DNA from 2 places in the Sporosarcina sp. P26b genome. Region 2 is predicted to be linked to the other one. Evidence: riboswitches for the same ligand, from Rfam matches in the RefSeq annotation. Region 2 holds a riboswitch; the other holds the start of a gene.
What was found. A riboswitch is a leader RNA that binds a small molecule or an ion and turns the genes downstream of it on or off. The one in region 2 is predicted to bind cobalamin.
Positions count from the first base shown of each region.

Region 1: it holds a riboswitch for cobalamin, as region 2 does, so the genes downstream of both, CSV69_RS04330 (DUF4430 domain-containing protein) here and metE (5-methyltetrahydropteroyltriglutamate--homocysteine S-methyltransferase) in region 2, are expected to answer to the same signal.

Region 1 is NZ_PDYW01000003.1:108,317-113,127, reverse strand. It holds gene CSV69_RS04335 (prenyltransferase/squalene oxidase repeat-containing protein) at 1-1,334, opposite strand, end outside; gene CSV69_RS04330 (DUF4430 domain-containing protein) at 1,353-3,398, opposite strand; cobalamin riboswitch at 3,579-3,717, opposite strand; gene CSV69_RS04325 (hypothetical protein) at 3,885-4,424, opposite strand; gene CSV69_RS04320 (hypothetical protein) at 4,574-4,811, opposite strand, start outside.
Region 2 is NZ_PDYW01000001.1:71,738-76,548, forward strand. It holds gene metE (5-methyltetrahydropteroyltriglutamate--homocysteine S-methyltransferase) at 5-2,299, opposite strand; cobalamin riboswitch at 2,445-2,575, opposite strand; gene CSV69_RS00415 (malate synthase G) at 2,980-4,811, shown strand, end outside.

The DNA.
Region 1 (4,811 bases), on a different contig from region 2:
GTACCGTTTCCTTTCGTATAGACGTCGTAGTTTTCACTAAACGCAGGTAAATCAATTTCGATCGACTGTTTCTCTGCGGCTTCTACGAGCTTATGGAAGTTGTAGACATACGAGCGCTCTTCTATCGGGAAGTTTTCATATGTATCAAGTAATTGTTGAAGTTTTTTAGCGTCTGTGTTGTCATGGATATCCTGAATGTCTTCCATCAATTCGAGCATTTGCTGCTTCATTTCGACTGGGTTTTCAGGACGGAAATCATACATCGTGCGGTAGCCATTTTCGAGTCGATAGAGCGATACGAGCGCATAGAGCACTTGCTCGGACGCCATCGAGTTTGATTCATCTGGCAACGAAGACGGATTGTCCGCGTTATACGTTTTCGCATGGACAAAGCCTCCGTCGTCCAGTTGATAGCTCATGATGAAATCAAGCAATGAATGATCGCCTTTTACGAAGCGTTCGTCTTCTTCGGGATGAATGCCAAGAGACGTCAACGCGACGAGAACTTGTGCGGCACTTTCGACGTTGTCGTCATTTTGTGCACTAAAGCCGCCAGACGACGTTTGCATATTCGATAATTTTTCGAGTGCTTCGTCAATGATCATATGCATCGTTTTCGTTACTTCTTCATCCAAATCCTTCTGAATATACGTGAATTCTTTGGTACTTTGATAATACGGTGCGAGTGCCTGTACTGCCATCGCAGTCATATCCGGCTCCGCTTCGTTCCCGTAGAATGAAAATCCGCCATCCTCGAGTTGCAGTGAAATGATTTCTTTGATGATTTCGATTCTTTTCATGTCCGCGTCTTCTGGCACTTTATAACGCATACTGTCAAGTGTAATTAACCCCCAAATCCAGCCGTTAATGCCCTGTGCACCGAGTGACGTCGTCAATCCACGGTTATACGTACCGTCCGCAATAAGATTGATGCCGGATACTGCCGTCGGGTCACCGCCAGCTGAAAGAATCGCCAGTGAAATCCGGTGCCACTCTGTCGCTTTCATTTCACTAAGTTTTTCACTCGTTTTATAACGTTCAATAACATTGTTCTTGATGACCGCTAGATACGCGGAGTAATCGTCAGGATAGCCGATGCGGCCGAGGCCTACCGGATACCAATCACCATTCGTATTTCCCGCGTGCGCTAGAAACGGCTTGCTGAGTAGCGGAGCCGATTCGTCAATTTGTTCATCTTGCTTTTTCCACGCAATAATTTCTTCTATCGTCTGCAGCAGAGATTCTTCTTTTTCCGGTGTCGCGAACGCAATAGACGGCAGGAGTACTACCGCCGTCATCATAATCGTCACAAGCCACGCAGTTAATTGTCGCATTCCGTCACTTCTCTTTCATTACCATTCTTTCTTCCAATTATCATTCATGCCGTTTCCTGACGCTTCATGCCCACCAATGTCTTTTCCGTAATGAAGAGTATAGCGCACTCTCACTACATCTCCATCTAAGAAATAGGCATCCGAGAAGCCGTAGTTCGGATAATCATTATTGACGCTGAACATCCAGCCGGAACCATTCGCGAAATCGAATTCACTTAGACTATCCGGTGAATACGCATCGCGATTTGAAGTAGTGGAAACCTCCTCTACTATTTCCCATAAATCGTCGGGAATCGCTACATGATTTAGCATGCCAGGCTTACTGACGTCCCGTAAATAAAAACTGCTGTCGAGATTTCCCGTTTTGCCGTAATCATAGCCATGTTCTCGCATGAATTGGTCGAGGATATACGACCCTTTTTCCCCTTGATGAATATCCATTTTCGTCGGTTTGATCAAATACGGAACACCGAGAACGGAAGCTTCTAGACTAATCGTCACTTGTCCGATAATGCCATCTTCCGCCGGTGCAACGGACGTGATCATGAATGTCTCGGTCACTGTGCGGTCTTCGTCGTCCCACACTTTGATGGTGACGGTGTTTTGTCCAGTTTGCAACGTCAGTTTATAACTCGTTTTTGCACTGTCATCCCAAGTGAATGGCACGTTTTCACCATTCACTTGCACAAGGACGTTTTTCCCTCTGATCCGTTCACCAGAAGCAGTCACTGGCCAAACGTTGATCGTTTTAATATCACCTTTGACTTTGCTGCCGGACTTGAGATCGGTCACGAGCTTCGGTGCATCGGGATCGACTTGTGGTTTTTCATTGACGTTCGGGTCGTTGTAGGAAATTTTATACTGTCGTTCAATTTGTTCGTCTTGATAGTTTCCTGATAATTTGACAACGTTCGTTCCATTGTTCAGCTGCACAACATAATTCATACCGTCTGCCGATTCGACCTTTTGATCGTTCACTGTGATGCTGAGTGATACGTCTGCTTCATTCGCAGTAGCTTTTGCGTAAAATGAAAACTCCGCGCTGTTAGCTTGTTGGTCTTTTAAGTCAGTGTTCAACTTGATCGAGATTTTTTCTTTCTCGTAGATCACAATATAGTTTTGCTCCGCTATTTTTCCGTTTACTTGCGCGGTAAGCTTGAACGTATTTTTTCCTTTGGTTAGCGTGGCTTTATAGGCACTGCCAGTCAGTGGTTTAAGTTCTTTGTTATTCATGAAGACCTTGAGCTTGGCATCTTGTTCACCTTGCGTAGCTGTTGCCGTGAATGAAATGATGTCTTCGGTCACCGTTTGGTCTTTTAGTTCGGTTGTGATCACGATATCTTGACTGTTTAAGGTCACGTGATACGACTGGCTGACGCGCAAAAGTTTATTGTCCGATTGTTTATAGATCACTTGGAATTGAATATCGTTCGTGCCTTCTGTTAATAAAAGAACCCCTTTATAGTCACTCAATTTCTTACCGTTTACCGTAACTTTCATTTCCTGGGCAATGAGTGTTTCATCCAAGTGATTTACCGTGACGCTGTACAATGGATCGGTAACGGTTTCATTATTGGTGATACTTGTTGTAAAATAGCGATTTTGCTGATCCGCGATGTCGACGATCTCGATATCTGGATGGTTGTTCGGTTTTGTTTTACCGGAAGCAGGTGTCGTGTTGCCACCAGCAGGGACTTTGTCATTTGGAGCCGGTTTCGTGTCCTGTGTAGTAGTCTCAGGATTAGCGAGTGGCTTATTCTGCGATTCCAGCTCGGTATTTTTTGGTTCTCGCGGCTGTTCTTCCGGCTTCTGTTGCGATTTGTCCGGAGTTGTCGGTTGTTGCGAGCTTGACAAGTTTTCTTGATCGGTCTTACTATCTGTCGTTTGATCGGATTCCGCATCAGGTAGTCCACCACTACCGCTAGCTAACTTCAGCGTAGAAGCTTCTACTTTTTCATTGAAATCAAACGGAGCGGATTCTTCAGTCGATGTGGCTGCATAGGCAATCGTGCTAAATAATAGTAAGAATATGAGACTGTAATAGATTATGTTTTGATATTTCATGAAGGTGTTTTTCGTTTTTCTCATTCAATCCATCCCTTCTTTTCTAGTAAAGGCATGCTATACGCAGTGACTAATTCATTAAAAAAGTCCCCACCTCCTGATAGAGATGGGGACCATGTATGTTCAATAATTAGACAGCGCAAATTGAATGATACACAATTCACCCTTTACCGGAAGGCGTCATGCTTACATACTTTGGCAAGTCTCCTGACTTAGGGATATATTTTCCCATTACAGTGGCCGGACCGCTCAGGATTTTCACCTGATTCCTATTTACTCTTCGTTTACTTGACGAAGAACCAAAATATTCTATATAACTGCTACTAAGCATATAGTTTTTGCAGGGTAAAATCAATAGACGGTGTAAGTACATTGCGCGATTTTGTCATCGCATGAGACTGTGTTTTCTATTTTAGTTACAGCATTTTATTTAGCAAAGTGGTTCCTATAGCAAGCGATCGGTGTTCAATAACCGCATTCGTTAATTCAACTCTCATGCCAACAATTCCAAACGCTTTTAAAGTATTCCGATAAAACTCCATTTCCTTGAAATCTATCTTCAAGAACAACATAAAGCTTTTGAAATTCATCTTTAAGATTTTCGTCTGAATTCGGAAAAGATCCCAAGTAAGAATATTTATACACTGGTTCATCTGGACAAATTTCATAAGCACGCTTTAACATGGAAACCCCTTTTTCTTCCCAATGCTCAAATTCTCCAAAATAATATGGGAATAATGAAATCATAAAACCAAAACACCATAAAAAATCCTCATTTGTCCACCAATTAACCAATCCAAAATCTGTAACCTTACGTAGTATAGTCTCTAATTCATCAAAGTCTACATCCTGAATCTCTACTGGTCCCTCTTCTGTTAGAACATACCAACAAAAAAAGCCAAGACGAATAACAGTCTTTAAATCATCAGGATTTTGGTTCCATTTTTTTATCAAGAGTGATTTTGCTTCATTCCACTCCCCTTTATTTTCTAGTGTATCAACTTCAGCCCAACGCCAATCAATCATTGCCAGTACACCTCACATCCTAAATGCTGATTATACGTTTCAAAGCATTTATCTCGCTCTCTGCTTAGATCGAGTTCTTCTTTAATTAAACCGCCCGTTAACAGCGTAATTTTTACCAAGCAACTGCCCCCGAATGTTGAATATTACCTTTACTTAAGTTGGTTCCAAAACATTGAAAACACGCCTTCATTCATCTCAAAATAAACATCTGCAATTCCATAATAGATATATCCATCTCTTAAAAGAGTAAGTTTAACCGTTGAACCATCATGTAATTTTAACGCTAGCTCTCTGTATTCTTCATTGTTTCGGGAACTATTTATGGGGTCTGACTTTTGTTCACGAAGATAGGGCTTTGTTTTGTTCAGCTCTTTTAAGAAAGTATTT
Region 2 (4,811 bases):
TTCATTATTTAACCGCAACTACGCCTAACTTTTCACGTGCCTGTACAGTAGCGACGACCATGTTCTTTAATGCAGCAATCGTTTCTTCGCGCTTTCTTGTCTTCAAACCACAATCGGGATTAATCCAGAACTGGTTGGGCTCGAGAACTTCAAGGCCTTTGTTGATAATCTCCGTCATCTCTTCAACGGCTGGGACGCGTGGACTATGGATGTCGTAGACGCCTAAGCCGATTCCTTTGTCGTAGTGATACTCATTGAAAGCTTCAACCAAGTCACCGTGACTACGTGAAGTTTCAATTGAGATGACATCTGCATCAAGTGCGCTGATTGCCTCAATAAAATCGTTGAAATCACAATAGCACATATGCGTGTGGATTTGCGTCGTATCTTTTACGGATGCAGTAGACACGCGGAATGCATTGACTGCCCAATCTAAATAGTGTTTCCATTCAGCTTTTTTCAACGGAAGACCTTCACGAAGTGCTGGCTCATCTACTTGAATCATATGAATACCTGCCGCTTCAAGCGCTTCGACTTCCTTGCGTAAAGCAAGTGCAATTTGGTTTGTCACTTCTTCTCTTGACAAATCATCACGAACGAATGACCAATTTAAAATGGTTACAGGACCTGTAAGCATTCCTTTTACTTCGTGATCTGTGAGTGATTTTGCATAAACGGATTCTTCGACTGTCATCGGTTTAATGAATGCAACGTCTCCGAAGATGATTGGTGGCTTCACACAACGTGAACCGTAGGACTGAACCCAAGCTTTTTCAGTGAAGACAAAGCCGTCTAGCTTTTCTCCGAAGTATTCAACCATGTCCGTCCGTTCGAACTCACCATGAACTAATACATCTAGCCCTAAGTCTTCTTGAATATCAATCCATTCTTTAATTTCGGCATGTACGAAGTCTTTGTACTGCTGATCTGTAATTTCATCTTTTCTCCATTTATTACGTGTAGCGCGTACTTCCGGAGTTTGTGGGAAACTACCTATTGTAGTAGTAGGAAGCAGTGGCAATTGGAATTTTTCCTGCTGCTTCACTTTACGTTCCGCAAATAGTGAACTTCGTTTACTTTCGGAAAGTAAACTTCCGGACGTTGCTTCACGCACTTCTTTATTGTTACGAGCAGGGAGCGCATTAAATGCGTTCAATGCTTCTTCGCTTTTTTTGAATTCCGTAGCGACTTTTTCCCTTCCGTGTAGTAAAGACGTTTGAATCGTTTTGATTTCTTCAATTTTCTCATCAGCAAATGCTAAAGCATTCAAGATCGTTGCATCAAGCTTCTGTTCAGAACGAGTCGTAACAGGTGAGTGAAGCAGACTGCAAGATGGTTGAATCCACAAGTTGTCAGCTGAAACGTGCTTCTGGATTGTTTCAGATAATACTAGTTTTTCCTCCAAATCTGATCGCCATACGTTGCGTCCGTCTACAATTCCGGCTGCAAGCACTTTGTTTTTAGGGAAACCGTATTGCGCCAAGTTCTTTAAGTTTTTCTCGCCTCCGTGGACGAAATCAAGTCCAATTCCTGCAACTGGCAATGCGATAGTCTCTACATAATGTTCTACTGAATCAAAGTAAGTCTGCAAAAGAATATTCAGTCCATCGAGATTTTTCGTCAACTGTGAATATATTTCAGTGACAGCTTTCATTTCATCTGAGCAAATGGAGGTAGATAGAATAGGCTCATCGATTTGGACCCACTGCACACCTTCATCCTGTAGTTCCTGTAAAACTTTTTGATAAAGTGGAATCAATTGCAAGATGATGGATGGTACGTCTTTTTCTGCGTATCCTTTAGATAATTTTAATAATGTATAAGGCCCTAAAAGAACGGGTTTCCCTTCAATGCCTAGTTCGTTCTTTGCTTCACGATAGGCAGCAAGTGGCTTGTTCTCCGTCAACTCAAAACGCTGACCCTCGTATTCGGGTACGATATAGTGATAGTTCGTATTGAACCACTTGGTCATTTCAGAGGCAACTGCCTCGTCATTGCCGCGAGCCATTGAGAAGTATGTGGAAGTGGAAACTTGTCCGCCTTTCCAGTTATAGCGTGAAGGTATGATGCCGAACATTGCAGATGTATCTAGTACGCGATCATACAATGTGAAATCACCCACGGCAATTAAGTCCACGCCTGCCTCTTGCTGCTTTTTTAAGTTGGCCAATCGAATTTCTTTCGTTGTTTGAAGAAGCTCGTCTTGTGAGATCTTGTTCGACCAAAATGCCTCGAGTGCACGTTTCCATTCACGATTTTCACCTATAACAGGATAGCCTGCGATACTACTTTTAACCATTGATTATTCCCCCTTGAAATTTTTGTAATAAAAAAACATTTCTCGGGGAAATGTTAGAAGGTCGCGTATGTATAAAACACATGCATAAAAAAGCACGTATTTATAGACTGCGTGTGTCTAACACTTCCCTATTCACCGTAGGATTAAGCGTTGTGAAAAATAGGCAGGTATCTGGCTGGACGCTGGGCGTCTTCACAGTGGCGGGACCGCTCCAAGAAAGGATTCCCTATTAGGAAATGAAAAATTTTTCATTTCACCTATTTTTCAAACTATTCAATTCAGATGATTGTCTCTAAAGCTATCATATGGAAAAACAGGTGTCAACTTGCTATCTATATTTAATGATTACTACCTATAGAACAATTATTAAAGTAGAAAGATAGGTGCGAGAGGAGTGAAGACTTCTCTACATAAACTGTTATATAACTGTTGTAGATGATTACAATCACATCTACTTAATCGAGATGTGAAAATTTTCACAATTCAGTTGAAAGTTAACTAGACTTTAGGTATGATATGTACTAACACGTCTTCAAATGAAGAAAATAATCATCTTTTATGTGCTGTTTTGTAATTAGCAGGCTATGGGGTATTGCTGAATAATCGATGATAAATAGTGTTCATCGCTACATGTTATACAACAGAGTAGCGCAAAAAATATTAAGGGGTGGCTTTTTTCCATGACAAATTATGAAAAAGTAGGTAAACTGCAAGTCGCAACAGAACTGTATAACTTCGTAAACGAAGATGTTCTACCGGGCTTAGAAATCCAAAAAGATCAATTTTGGGCAAACTTTGATTCGCTCATTCATGAACTTGCTCCTGAAAACAAAGCGCTATTAGAAAAACGTGATGAATTGCAAAAGACTATTAGCGAATGGCACCAAAATAATAAAGGCGAAATTGATTTCGCTAAATATAAAGAGTTTTTACAAGAGATTGGCTATTTAGAGCCAGTTCCTGAAGACTTTAAAGTGACAACAGCTAACGTTGACAATGAAGTCGCAAACCAAGCAGGCTCACAATTGGTAGTTCCAATTGATAACGCCCGGTATGCATTAAATGCAGCGAATGCTAGGTGGGGAAGTCTATACGATGCACTTTACGGATCGGATGTAATTAGTGATGATGCGGGTGCTGAAGCTGGCGTTCAATACAATCCGATTCGTGGACAAAAGGTTATTGATTTTGCGAAAAAATTATTAGACCAAGCAGCACCTTTAGCTGAGGGTTCTCATGCAGAGGTAACGGCTTATAAAATTGTAGAAGGTAAACTTCAAGTGACGCTTGAAAGCGGTAACACGGTTCTATTGCAAGATGAGTCCAAGTTTGTTGGATATAATGGCAAAGAAGACGCGCCGACTGCTGTATTGTTAGTGAATAATGGATTGCATATCGAAATCGTAATCGACAAGAATAATCCAATCGGGAAAAGTGATAAAGCGGGTGTGAAAGATCTAGTACTTGAAGCGGCACTTTCTACATTGATGGATTGTGAAGACTCGATTGCTGCAGTGGATGCCGAAGATAAAGTTGGCGTATACCGTAACTGGCTTGGTCTAATGAAGGGTGACTTGGAATCTACATTCAAGCGTGGTAGTAAAACAGTTACAAGAAAACTAAATGCCGATCGTACGTATACTGGTGGTGATGGCAAGCAGTTGACACTGCGTGGTCGTTCATTGATGTTCGTACGTAACGTAGGTCACTTAATGACTAACAATGCGATCCTCGACGAAAATGGCAATGAAGTACCTGAAGGCATCTTGGACGGTGTTCTTACGTCTTTGATTGCTACGCATAACTTTAAAGAAAACGCAGAGTTTAAAAACTCGCTTCACAATTCTATTTACATCGTAAAACCGAAAATGCATAGTCCGGCTGAGGCGGCATTTGCAAACAAACTATTTGATCGTATTGAAGATCTACTAGGTGTTGAGCGCAATACGATTAAAATTGGGGTTATGGATGAAGAGCGCAGAATGTCATTGAATCTGAAATCTGCAATTAATGAAGTGAAAGAGCGTATTGCATTTATCAATACTGGATTCCTTGACCGTACAGGTGACGAAATTCATACATCTATGGAAGCAGGTCCAGTCATTCGTAAAGCGGATATGAAGACATCTAAATGGCTATCTTCTTATGAATCTGCAAACGTTGCAGTCGGAATTGGAGCGGGTCTACCTGGACACGCGCAAATTGGTAAAGGAATGTGGGCTATGCCGGACTTAATGGCCGCAATGCTTGAACAGAAAATTGCTCATCCAAAAGCGGGAGCGAGCACTGCATGGGTTCCGTCACCAACAGCAGCCATTTTGCATGCATTGCATTACCATGAAGTAAATGTTAAAGAAGTGCAAGCTGGAATCGACAGTTCAATCGATTACCGCGATGGTATCCTTGATATTCCATTGGCACCTAATGCGGACTGGTCTATTGAAGAAGTACAATCGGAACTAGATAACAACGCACAAGGAATCCTAGGTTATGTAGTTCGCTGGATCGACCA